Regions from separate parts of the Heliorestis convoluta genome, predicted to be linked through region 1. Evidence: riboswitches for the same ligand, from Rfam matches in the RefSeq annotation. Region 1 holds a riboswitch; the other holds the start of a gene.
What was found. Region 1 has a riboswitch for thiamine pyrophosphate ahead of thiS (sulfur carrier protein ThiS). Riboswitches for the same ligand answer to the same signal wherever they lie in the genome.
Positions count from the first base shown of each region.

Region 2: another riboswitch for thiamine pyrophosphate. It lies ahead of thiC (phosphomethylpyrimidine synthase ThiC); the one in region 1 lies ahead of thiS (sulfur carrier protein ThiS).

Region 1 is NZ_CP045875.1:1,634,735-1,641,374, reverse strand. It holds gene FTV88_RS07860 (GerAB/ArcD/ProY family transporter) at 1-688, shown strand, start outside; gene FTV88_RS07855 (Ger(x)C family spore germination protein) at 685-2,064, shown strand; gene FTV88_RS07850 (hypothetical protein) at 2,055-2,231, shown strand; gene FTV88_RS07845 (ABC transporter permease) at 2,322-3,119, opposite strand; gene FTV88_RS07840 (ATP-binding cassette domain-containing protein) at 3,154-4,134, opposite strand; gene FTV88_RS07835 (hypothetical protein) at 4,337-4,642, shown strand; TPP riboswitch at 4,706-4,813, shown strand; gene thiS (sulfur carrier protein ThiS) at 4,880-5,080, shown strand; gene FTV88_RS07825 (thiazole synthase) at 5,082-5,849, shown strand; gene thiH (2-iminoacetate synthase ThiH) at 5,914-6,640, shown strand, end outside.
Region 2 is NZ_CP045875.1:2,222,194-2,228,833, forward strand. It holds gene FTV88_RS10655 (HD-GYP domain-containing protein) at 38-1,159, opposite strand; TPP riboswitch at 1,420-1,539, shown strand; gene thiC (phosphomethylpyrimidine synthase ThiC) at 1,624-2,931, shown strand; gene thiL (thiamine-phosphate kinase) at 2,994-4,082, shown strand; gene thiD (bifunctional hydroxymethylpyrimidine kinase/phosphomethylpyrimidine kinase) at 4,130-4,996, shown strand; gene FTV88_RS10675 (NADH-quinone oxidoreductase subunit NuoE family protein) at 5,647-6,171, shown strand; gene nuoF (NADH-quinone oxidoreductase subunit NuoF) at 6,146-6,640, shown strand, end outside.

The DNA.
Region 1 (6,640 bases):
GCTCCTCCCCCTTACGCTAGGCGCCTTTCTTTTTCTTATATTTAGTTCCTTTTCTCAAGCCGAAATCATCTTCTTAGCTCCTATCTTCGGTCCAGGCCTTGATGAATTGGCCATCCATGCTTTTTTTCGCCTTTCTATCTTTATTGAAGTGGCTATCTTAATGGCCCTTTATCCGAACATCCGAAGCGCCAAAAGCCTTCGCTTTGTCGCTTTCTACGGCATGGCTTTTAATGTTTTTTTTATTTCACTTGCTTTGTTAGCCTACGGACTGAACTTCCCCTTCGCCTCTACACCTCATGTAGGCTCGCCCCTGTATCAGTTAATTCGTAATATCAATTGGGGGCGGTTCCTGCAGAACTTAGAGTCTCTCTTTGTCTTTACGACAGTGATTATGATGATTGTTAAAACGTCTCTCTCTCTCTATGTGGCCACGATTACCTTTGCCAAAACAGTAGATGCACCTTTTTATCAGCCCTATGTTTTCCCTTTGGCGTTGCTAACCTATCTCTATGCTTTTATGCCTACTGATTATCTTACGGCTATGAAGTGGGAATATGAAATCTTGCGGCCCTGGGGACTGGGCCTGATCTTTGCTTTGGCCTTATTGTTGCTTCTCGTCGCAATGTGGCGCAAGAAAAAAAAGCGAAAAATAAAGCTCGTCCGCAAGAGGGAGCAGACATCGCTATGATCAAATCAATAGGGAACAAAAAAAAACTAGGGACTCTTCTTCTACTTTTTCTATCTCCTCTATGGCTTACGTCTTGTTGGGATAAGAAAGAGTTAGATCAAATGGCTTTTGTCCTTTCCATGGGCATTGATCAAAGTCCACAAGGACTTATTGAAGTAACAGCGCGCATTGCCGTTCCTGAAGCGATTGTAGGTGGTGGTGGCGGCGGTGGCGATCAATCGACCTCACCAGCAGAAATCTCGAAAGTCGTAACAATTGCAGCTCGTACCATTCCGGAAGGATTTGCTCTGCTAGAGGCAACGGTGGAGCGACGAGTTACTTTTACACAATGTCGTACTGTCGTTATTGGAGAAGAACTGGTACGTCAAGGCCTTGACCAAATTCTAGACTTTTTCAACCGTCATCGTGAGTTTCGGCGAACCCTTATCTTTTTTATGTCCAAGGGTTCTCCCGCTCGAGAAATTTTTCAACATGCTGTGCCTGTCCTGGAAGAGAACATTGCTCGATATATTGAAGATATTGTGGACATACAACGTCAATTTGGCTTTTCACCTTTTGTCCGTCTTCATGATCTGAACAATGAAATGGAAGTTTATCATCTTGACGGATTGATTCCCATTATGGCTATCAACCCTGAAGTAGCTAAAGAAAAAGAAGGAACGGAAGTAAAGCCTCGACCTACTTCTGAATTTAGAGCGGACGAAGGATCTGTAGAGGAAGAAGTGAGAAACATTCCAAGCACGCTGCATCGCTCTGGCGGCAATCCTGTATCTTATATCGGTGCAGGCGTTCTTGTAGGTGGGCATTTGGTAGGCTATATGGATGCCGATGAGGTGCGCATAACAGAAATCATTCGTGGCCGCTATCAGACAGGCATCTGGACGTTTCCAGATCCCATGGAAGAAGGTAAGTATGTTTCTGTTATATTAGATCAACAAAAACCAGTGCGCATCAAGGTCGACGAATCTACAGACCCCATTCGTATAGAAATATCAGCCAGGCTCTTAGGAAAGCTCTTAGAAGTACAAGCTGGTCCCTATGTAACCCCAGAAGCTTTTCGCTTCTTAGAAGAAGCCATTGCAGAAGAACTGAATCAGCAAGCTTTAGATCTGATTCAGAGAATGCAAGCCCTTCCCGCCGACCCTTTTTACTTGATTCGCCCTCTTCGTTGGCGCACTTTAACAACGAAAGAGTATATGGCCCTTCCTTGGCATGAATGGTACCAAAAAGCCGATATCGTTGTTTCGATTCAACCTGAGATAGAGTTCTTTGGTTTCCAATTGGCGCCAGCACGGCCCAATCCTGCTACTCAAAAGTTGCTTCCGCCAGAAACAACAGAAGAAGAGGACTTGTCAGGTGAAGCAGAATGGGAGTAGCATTTCATGATTATTTCATCATCGTAGTAGGCCTTGCCGTAGTCATCTACACAATAAACCTAGGTAGATGGTTTCTGCGCAGAGACAAGAAGCTTACAGCTTGGTCTACTTTTCTGCTGGCTTTTCTTGTAATCATTACGGCTCTATATCTTTTGGCTTTTTTCTAACCAGTCATACCCTTCCTGACATAACTTCAAAAAACACAAAAAACCCCTTCTTCTGTGTTTCTAAGAAGCACAGAAGAAGGGGTACGCAGTCTACTCCGTTTTATTAAAAGCCGTCGCTGCAGCAGTCGCAGTGACCAAGCCAAAAAGGGCCAGTATCATCAAGTCATAACTAAGACTGTGTTGTACCATTAGGCGTGCTGTGGGAATGCCATCATAGATAACATTGCGTAAGGCATCAACGCCATAGGTAAGAGGATTGATCTTCATCAGCCACTGCAACCAATCCGGAGCCGTATGTAAAGGAAAGATGGCACCGCTTAAAAAAAACATGGGCATGGTTAAAAAATTCGAGATCAATTGAAAGCCATGGAGAGATTCCATGCGTCCTGCAATGGCAATACCAAGACAACCAATAGAAAAACCAATCATGGCGCAGATAGGTAAAATGCCAAGAGCTGCTTTCACAGTCAAGGGCACACCGGCTAAGGGGGAGAGGAGCAACAAGACAACAGCTTGAAAAGAAACGATCGTAGCAATGCCGAGTGCCTTGCCCACAGAAATGGCCCAGCGTGGTACGGGTGCAACCAAAATCTCTTTCAGAAAGCCAAACTCCCGATCCCAAATAATCGAGACGCCTGAGAACATGGACGTAAAAAGTATGGACATGCCAATAATGCCAGGGTAAACAAAGGTAAGATAGTCAATCTCCACCCCCTCTGGCAAGCCGCGAAAAGCCATGGCAGAAGCTATACCTGTTCCTACAAATAGCAAATACAAAGTGGGCTGCATGACCATACCCGCCCATTGGCTTTTCTCACGACGAAAACGAAGTAGTTCTCGATACCAGATGACGTAAATGGTTTTTGCAATTGATTCTAACAAGTTCAACAATAAAACCTCTCTCTATAGAAAGTAACAAGCATTACCGCTTTCCTTTGCGAAAACTTCTTACTTTTTGTCGTGATCGTTCTGCTTCGCTAATCAATTCATCACGAATGGCCCGGCCTGTTATTTTTAAGAAGACATCATCGAGAGTCGGTTCATGAACATGAATGCTCTGAATTGCACCGGGAAAGTCTGCTACCACACGAGGGATAAAAGAAGAACCATCTTGGACTTCTAGGCGGATGGAATCACCCACTAAAGTGCTTTGTAGGCCATATTTTTCCCCTATAGCACCTATCATTGCTTCATTCTGATCTGTTCGGATCGTAATCACATCGCCACCCACTTGTTCTTTTAGGCTTTCAGGTGAATCTAAAGCAACGATGTCACCATGATCAATAATGGCAATTCGATCGCAATTTTCAGCTTCTTCCATATAATGGGTGGTCATGAAAACGCTTAGCTCAAATTCATCGCGCAATTTATTTACATGGCTCCAGATAGCTCGGCGTGTCTGTGGATCCAGACCAATGGTGGGCTCATCAAGAAAAAGTACTTTGGGATGATGCAAGAGACCTCGGGCAATTTCTAAGCGTCGTTTCATGCCTCCAGAAAAATTGCGCACTGGATCGCGTCGTCGGTCCGTTAAATCAACCATAGCCAAGACTTGATCCATCCGTTCTTTCATCTGCTCCCGAGGTACACTATATAGCATGGCATGGAAGTAAAGATTCTCTTCTGCCGTCAATCGATCGTCAAGCGAGTAATCTTGAAAAACCAAGCCAATGGACTGACGCACTTTGAGCGCTTCTTTCGTTACATCAAATCCATTCAGCATTGCTTTGCCTGATGTAAGAGAAAGCAAAGTGCAAAGTATCTTAATTGTCGTTGATTTACCAGCGCCATTGGGACCAAGAAAGCCAAAGATTTCACCTTTTTGTACTTCGAAAGATATCCCTTTTACCGCTGTAAAATCTTTAAACTGCTTAACCAGATCTTCTACATATATAATCGTCATTCTTACGAAGGATCCCTTTCTTTATGTATCATTATCACGCTTCTGAGTAGACCCTTCCTCTGAAGGAATCCCTTGATTTCATAGTTTAATATATCACTTCCACCTAGGAAAAAAAAGAAGGCTTATGTTCTTTATCTTTTTCTATCGCTTTATTCACCTATCGTGCCATCTTTGTCATAGGCTATGGCAGGGGTGGTAAATAATGGATTGGGCTTTGACTCCGACCAATGGCGAGTATTTAATTGCGATTTTATCAGTTCTCATCCTTACCACTGTAGAAGTTTTTAAGTACGCCTTACGTCATCATCCTGAGATGTACAAAGTCTTCAATGGTTTTGTGCTCATTTTTGCTGGTTTGATCTGGGGTGGTCTCTATGGTTTCTGGCAAGCAGATTGCTTCAATTGGGCTGGCTTTAAAAAAGGTGCTGAGATAGGGATTTATGTTGCCTTTGTAACAGGCGTTACTTTCGGAATTATCAAATCAGTTCGCGATACAAAAAATCGTTGAATTAAGACTTTACAGTCTTGCCATGATAGTAGTAAACTCTTGATAGGTCTATCAATTCAATAGATTGTTTGCTAGGGGTGCCGCCTAAGGCGGCTGAGAGAGAAGGTGTCTTCTCAACTCTTTGAACCTGACCTGGATTATACCAGCGTAGGGAAGCGCTTTATGTGAATGATTGTCACAATGAAAAGGCTACCCTACGGGCGTGGTCTTTTTTGTCTTTCAGAAAGGAGTTTAACGATGAAGGTTACAGTGAATGGCGAACCTGTCGAAGTAGCCTCTCCTATGTCTCTGATCACCTACTTAGAATCCAAAGAGCTTCCTTTAGAAGGCTTGATTATTGAGTACAATGGTTCCATTCTCTCTAGAGATGGTTGGGAGAAGGTTACTTTCGCAGAAGGCGATCAAATTGAGATATTGATGTTTGTTGGAGGTGGTTAAGATGGACAACCTAAGAATTGGAGATAAGGAGATTCGAAATCGTCTTTTTATCGGCAGTGGTAAGTTCGCAGATGAAGGAATTATTCAGGACCTTATGACAGAGACAGGCGTAGAAGTGGTGACCGTTGCATTGCGCCGTGTCGATTTGCAGAACCGACAACAGAATGTGTTGCGCCATATTCCACCGGAAGCCATTCTTATGCCCAATACTTCGGGCGCTCGAACAGCAGAAGAAGCCGTTCGCATTGCCCGCTTGGCCCGAGCGAGCGGCTGTGGTAACTGGATTAAGATTGAAGTGATTTCTGATAATAAGTATCTTTTGCCTGACAACAATGAGACGATTAAAGCCACAGAAGTTTTAGCAGCAGAAGGTTTTGTCGTTCTTCCCTATATGCATCCTGATCTGTACGCCGCCAAAGCTTTAGAAAAAGCAGGCGCCGCTGCCATTATGCCCCTAGGTGCTCCCATTGGCACGAACAGAGGATTAAAAACGAAGGAGATCGTTCGTATTCTCATCGAAGAGTGCTCTCTCCCTATTATTGTTGATGCTGGTATTGGTAAGCCCTCGGAAGCTGCTGAAGCCATGGAAATGGGTGCCGCCGCTGTACTGGTGAACACAGCCATTGCTACGGCTGGTGATCCTCTAATCATGGCCAAAGCTTTTAGCCAGGCTGTACAAGCAGGCCGTCTCGCCTATCTCGCCCAACCGGGGCAAACTGTAGAGTATGCTCGTGCTAGTTCACCGCTGACAGGATTTTTGCAGGACTAAGATTTTTTACAACTTTTGTCACTACTTCTTGGGAGAGTCAACGAATTAGAGGACGGATCATAACATGTCTTTTTATCCCTTATTAAAAAGCTACGATGGCCTTGACGTCAATGATTATATGCGTAAAGTGACCTCGCAAAGAGTCGCATCTATCATCCGTAAAGAACGACTGCAGGCTCTTGATTTTCTAGCCCTTTTGTCTCCCGCTGCAACAGAATTTTTAGAAGAAATGGCGCAGAAGGCCCATCGACTTACGCTGCAACACTTTGGACGTACGATACAACTTTATACGCCTCTTTATTTGTCCAATCAATGTGTGAATCGCTGCCTCTATTGTAATTTTAGTCATATTAACAAAGAGATTCAGAGACGTCGCTTGTCACCAGAAGAAATTGAAGCAGAAGCAAAGGCAATTGCTTCAACAGGATTAAAGCAAGTCTTGCTATTAACAGGCGATGTGCCAGGCAAAGAGCCCCTAGAATATCTGGTACAAGCACTGGATATTATCAAAGAATCCTTTACTTCCTTATCTGTTGAAATCAATGCTTTAAGCACTGAAGAATACACTTTGCTAACAAAGCATGGCGTTGATGGATTAACGATTTATCAGGAAGTGTATGATGAAAAGACCTACGAGTCACTCCATCCTGCTGGCCCCAAGCGTGATTATCGTTGGCGCCTCGATGCACCGGAGCGTGGTTGTCAAGCTGCCATGAGGCGCGTGAATGTTGGGGCTCTTCTTGGTTTACATCATTGGCCTTCTGAAGTCTTTTTCACAGGGCTCCATGCAC
Region 2 (6,640 bases), 590 kb from region 1:
GAACCTTCTGGCTCCTCTTTCCGGTACGTCGTAGGCTCTATAGGCTTTGTTCTTCTTTAGGGCATGATAACAATAAATTGGTCTCATTTTCTGTAAGAAGCTTATGAATGAACATGGTAGGATGCCTTGTTAGGTCAATTTCGGTAGCTTCGACCAGTTGTTTTCCCTCATCAGAAAAAATAAGCCGCACAACAGGACGAGTCTGAAATAGTTTGTTCACATCAACAACGATGCCCACGGCACCCGTATTCAATTGAACGACCGACCCAATGGGGTAGATAGCGATGTTTTGGAGAAAGACTTGTGTTATTGAAGGATCGAGATGTTGTGATGTTGCGGCCATAAGGATCTCGTGGGCTTGATAGGGCAAAAATCCTTTGCGATAGACGCGGTCTGCTACAAGAGCGTCAAACATGTCTGCAACGGCTACAATACGAGCAAACTCATGAATGTCATTGCCATGAAGACCTCTCGGATAGCCCGTGCCATCAAAGCGTTCATGGTGTTGAAATGCTACATGGGCACTAAGGCTAGAAAAATCTTCTCTCTTTTTTCGAATTACGTCAAAGCCGTAGTAGCTATGCTTTTGGATTTCCTTGTATTCATCATCCGTCAATGAGCCAGGCTTGTTAAGAATTTCTATGGGAACAAACATTTTACCAATATCGTGAAGAAGAGCACCACAGGCTAAATCACGAAGTTTTAGCTCATTATAGCCTAACGCGAGCCCTGTTAAGGTTGCAAGAACGGCCACATTGACAGAATGCCCAAAGGTATAGTCATCATAAGCTCGTATATCGCTCATATGAATCAGAATATGCCGGTTCGCTATGATTTCATCAATAAGATGAGAGACTGCTTTTTTAATTTCTCGTCCATCGATGCCTTTTTCTCCTAGCAATTGAACTCGAAAAAAAGTATCGCGCACGGTCTTGATGGTAGCATTGCGAACTGATTCTCGTATAACTTGCGGAATTGGTAAGTCATCGGTCAATTGGTCTTTGATAAAAACAGCAGGGATACCCAGTTTTTTTAGTCGCTCGATAAACGAGGCAGATACGGTGATACCTGCACCTAATAAAATTTTTCCATCGGAGCTATATAAGGTACGAGCGAGTATCATACCTGGTGTTAATTGCTCCATTGATATTTTTCTCAAAACAAGGTGGCCTCCCTGTTTGCTTACTATCTTTGTCTTGTTCTATCTTTTTAAGGTGAAATCCTGCTTTCGTTGGCAGAGGGAAATAATTGGACCTAAAAGCTTTTGCGTGACTTTTTCGAAAAAAAGGGATAAAATGATTTTTGTAGAATCGTTACTTAAGCCCCCCTGTTAGACAAGAAGCTGGTATTTGGGCCATGGGGCTCCATGGACAGTACAGAAATGGAACAGGACATAAACACTGGATATTTTTCAGTCATAATGACCGCTAGGGGAGCCCGGTTTTTGCTCGGGCTGAGAGGGAGCAAGCAATGGATAGCTCCGACCCTTTGGACCTGATCTGGCGTAATACCAGCGGAGGAAAGCGGATAGATTAAGAATCTATTTTCTTTATCCCTCCTCTTATTTTTACCGAGGAGGGATTGTTTGTGTCTGCAAGGGGTAATAAAGCAGGAGGATGAACAATGACTACGATGCAGCGGGGCACACAAATGATGCGAGCACTGCAAGGCGAAGTTACGCCTGAAATGGTGCAAGTGGCCAAAGAAGAAGGTTGGCAAGCGGAAGAGTTAAGAGCCGAGATTGCCGCTGGCCGAGTTGTAATTCCAGCGAACAATCAGCGTCCTAGAGAAAAGTATTGCGGTGTCGGTCGTGGCTTGCGAACCAAAGTAAACGCCAATATTGGAACGTCTAAAGGGACTTCCGGTATTGATTACGAAAAAAGCAAGTTGGCCATTACCGTAGCTTGTGGTGCCGATGCTGTTATGGACTTAAGCACCGGTCCTGATATCGATGGAGTTCGTAGAGCTTTAATTGATGGTTGCCCCATTGCTTTTGGCACCGTGCCTATCTATCAAGCAACTGTTGAAGCGCAAGAGAAGAAAGGTTCTTTTATTGCTTTAACAGAAGAAGATATTATGAAAGCGGTACAAGCACAGGCAGAAGATGGCGTTGACTTTATGACCATTCATTGTGGCCTAACTTTAGAAGCACTAGAAAAGTTACGCAATCATAACCGCATTACCGATGTCGTTTCTCGCGGTGGCTCTTTTTTAACAGGTTGGATGTTACATCATGAAAAAGAGAACCCTTTCTACACGCGCTTTGATGAAATCTTAGAAATTGCTCGTCAATATGATATTACGCTTAGTTTGGGCGATGCTTTACGACCCGGATGCCTTGCTGATGCAACGGACAGAGGTCAGATTCAAGAACTGATCTTGTTAGGCGAACTGGTTGATCGCTGCCGTGCTGCAGAGGTACAAGTTATCGTTGAAGGGCCGGGTCACGTCCCTCTTGATCAAGTTGAAATGAACATTAAGCTACAAAAGAGACTCTGCCAGGATGCACCTTTCTATGTCTTGGGACCTCTCGTTACCGATGTTGCACCTGGTTATGATCATATTACGAGTGCCATTGGTGGTGCTATCGCCGCTGCAGCGGGTGCTGATTTTCTATGCTATGTAACGCCTGCAGAGCACCTAGGCTTGCCCGATGAAGATGCAGTTCGTCAAGGTATTATGGCTTCCCGTATTGCTGGTCATGCTGCCGACATTGCCAAAGGTATTAAAGGTGCTGCCGATTGGGATCGCTCCATGGCTCGAGCACGGAAAGCTTTAGATTGGGAAGAACAGCGTAAGCTTGCCATGGATCCAACGACTTTCGATAAGCATCCTCATACCCGGAGCAAAGAAGGTTGCTCTATGTGTGGGCCCTATTGCTCTATGAAGATTGTGAGCGAATATCTGGGTCGTCCTATGGGAACTTGCTAACGGTAAGAGATGCATGCTTTTCTAGGTAGTTGCAATTTGTGCAGAAGGAGTGCCTGGATCTCGTGGTAACACCAATCAATCGCATCGGTGAGTTTGGGCTTATCGATAAGCTTGCAAAAGCTTGGTCAGAAGGTGCTTCAGAGACAGCCCCTTCTTACAAACAAATGCTTCAACAGATAGGCGGTATAAACTCTGACAAAGCAGGTCCTTTTCTACCGCGGCTTGCTGTAGGTGATGATGGCGCTATTCTTGATGTACCATCTCACCGACCTTTGTTAACCACAACAGATATGCTCGTTGAAAAGGTTCACTTTCTATGGTCGCCCGAGAGAATTGCTTCTCTCGGGCATAAAGCCATGGCCGTAAATATCAGCGATATCGCGGCCATGGGAGGTCTTCCAACGTGGGCTTTTTTGTCTATTGCAATACCGCCTGTAGCAACGGTCGAAGAAGTTGTAGCTTTATATCGTGCTATGGGAGAAACCGCAGGCCGCTATGGTATTTCCTTGGCTGGTGGTGACACCGTTCGATCGGATCAATGGGTTATCAATGTTACTTTGATGGGATTGGCGATCAAAGAGCCAGTACGGCGTAGTGGTGGTAAGCCCGGTGACTTGCTTGTTGCTACGGGATGGCTCGGCGATGCAGCAGCAGGCCTTCATTTGCTATTGTCAGGGAAACCTTTTCAGGAGATGACGATGCAAGAGCAATTATTGCTACACCGTCACCTAGAGCCAACGCCTCGAGTGAAAGAAGCCGTGATGCTTGTTCAACAAAAAGCAGTAAAAGCCATGTTAGATATCAGTGATGGCCTAAGCAGCGAAATTCATCATCTTTGTAAGCAATCCGACTGTGGCGCTCTCCTTGATTTGTCACGCCTTCCCATCAGGGACGAGACAACTGAAATCGCTACATCGACAGGGCAATCAGCTCTTTCGTGGGCTTTATCAGGTGGTGAAGATTTTGAACTGCTTTTTGCTATCGACAAGGAAAAAGTATCTCTACTATCGACAATAGAGCAAAAAACAGGAACAAAATGTACAATTATCGGTGAATTGACGCCGCCCAATGAAGGAATCAATGCCTTTCATGGCCCCGAGCATAAAAGCCAAGCCTTCCCTCTTCGAGCAAAAGGCTATAATCATTTCTGAGACAACACAGAGGGACGGTATAAGCTGTATTTTTGAAAGGAAGTAGAATGAGCAAGAGAGATTTTTCAGAACTACCGAAAGTACTTTCTATTGCTGGCTCTGATCCCAGTGGTGGTGCAGGTATACAGGCTGATCTGAAAGTGATGGCTCAACTGGATGTTTACGGAGCAGCTGCTGTCACCGCTTTAACAAGACAAACGACGCGTGGTGTTCATCATATCTACGCTTTAGAACCAGACTGGGTACTCAGGCAGATTGAAGAAGTACTTTATGATCTGAAACCTAGGGTAGTAAAGACAGGGATGCTACAAAGCCCAGCCATTTTACAAGGCTTAGCAAAAATATGGCGTGCTTATCAAGAAGAGTATCGTTCTCTTTTGGATTCTGATTGCAGCGATAATGAACAGGAACGACGCCTCGTCATCGATCCTGTAATGCACTCAGGAACAGGCATCAGCTTGCTCGATGAAGGCAGCTTACGCCTTTTTCGAGAGGAACTATTGCCATTAACAACAGTTCTTACACCCAATATTCCAGAAGCAGAAGCTTTCACGGGTATGAGAATCAAAAACATGGAAGATATGGAGAAAGCAGCGGGTCTTCTTCTGGATTGTGGTGTACAATGGGTATTACTGAAAGGTGGCCATCTACCAGGGCAAGAAGAGGGCGAGATTGTCGATCTGCTTTGCTCTCACGATGAGAGCTATGCCTTTGCAGGGCCTCGTATACCTTATCAGGACCCTCATGGTACAGGTTGCACGCTTGCTTCAGCTCTGGCCTCTTACATGGCCCAGAATTACTCTGTACGAGAAAGTGCGGCGAGTGCCATTACTTGGGTGCGAAGAGCCATTGAAAAGCCTTTGCAAGTGGGTACAGGTCGACCTGTTGTATGTCAGCCTGCTTTGGTAAAGTAAGGGTCCAAGATTAGCACGGAAAATAGCTACCTTGTGGTGGGGTCAGGCGTTATGAATTCCTTCCGAACGGACTCATCCCACGCCATGAGCGGCAGCAAGCTGCCGATGGCTGAGGTCTGAAGTCCTCTCTCCAGGAAGTCATAACGCCTGACCCAGGTACATCTTGCTGGTTGTGACTGGGTTTTGGCCTGTTGCAAATACGATAGGTAGTTGCGTATACATAGCAAAAAGTTATGCAAAGCAATGCCAATGGGAGTAACAATCAGCAAAAACCTTCTGGGACTGGGCATCACGCTTTCCGCAGCGGGACTTGGGACCTCAGCTGTCGCCAGCTTGCTGGCGGTAACAGCGTGGGACCAGTCCAGAGCGGAGGAAAGCGTGATGACCAGGCCCCTGCTCAAAGTAACCCCAACGTAATCAGGAAAAGAAAAAGTGACCTTTTCGCCCCTCTTTGCATAGGTAGGGGAGAGAGGGTTGCTTTTTTTATTGGAACAAAGAAAGTGGTGGAATCAGGAAAGAAGAATGATCTGACCTAACAATTAATAAAAGTCTAAAAGTGCTCTTATATAATTGCAAAATGAAAAAAGCCTGCCCCACAAGGTGATATAAGGGAATCACTTTGTTTCGCGAACACCAAAGGAGGGTTTTCCATGACCCAATGCTTATGCCAAAGTAAGAAACTGGAAAAACTTCACGAAATTATTGCAGTTCACAAAGGAAAAGCAGGAACCTTAATTCCGGTCATGCATGAAGCACAAGATCTTTTTGGCCATCTGCCCCTAGATGTACAAAGCATGATTGCAGAAGGGTTGGAAGTACCGTTGGCTGATGTCTATGCTGTAGCAACTTTTTACTCTAAATTTACACTGCAACCGAAAGGCGTCTATTCGATTCAAGTTTGTCTTGGTACTGCTTGCTATGTAAAAGGAGCGCAAGCCCTTTTGGACAAGCTGGCGGAGCTATTGCATATCAAGGTAGGTGAGACAACAGAAGACGGTCTTTTCACCCTAGAAGCTACAAGATGTATTGGTGCCTGCGGTCTTGCACCGGTCATGACTGTAAACGATGAAGTCTATGGTCGCCTGTCCGTAGAACAAATTGACGACATTGTGCATAAGTACATGGAAATGGCATGGAAGGATGAAGAACATGGCGACACTTCAGAATCTCGCTGAGATTCGCCAGAAGACGCTACAACAAGCCAACTTGGATAGGTCGCGCCAGGGCATTCGTATTGTTGTAGGCATGGCCACTTGTGGTATTGCAGCAGGTGCCCAAAAAGTGTATGAAACAGTGCAGCAAGAGATTGCACGCTATGGTCTAGCTGTTACGGTAGTACCGACAGGTTGTATTGGTCTCTGTCGTTATGAACCCATTGTTGACATTTATGTACCTGGCCAAGAAGAGGCTGTTCGATACGGACAGATAACACCAGAAAAAATAAAAAAAATCATTGCCCTTCATCTTTTTGCAGGTCAACCCGTACCTGACTATGTCTGTCAAGATCATAGAGGAAAGCAAATGATGGTAGCGCTACGCAACAGCGGTGTGATCAACCCTGAATCAATAGAGGAATATATCGCTGTTGGAGGCTATCAAGCTCTTGCCAAAGCGCTTTTCGAAATGACACCGCAAGAAGTGATT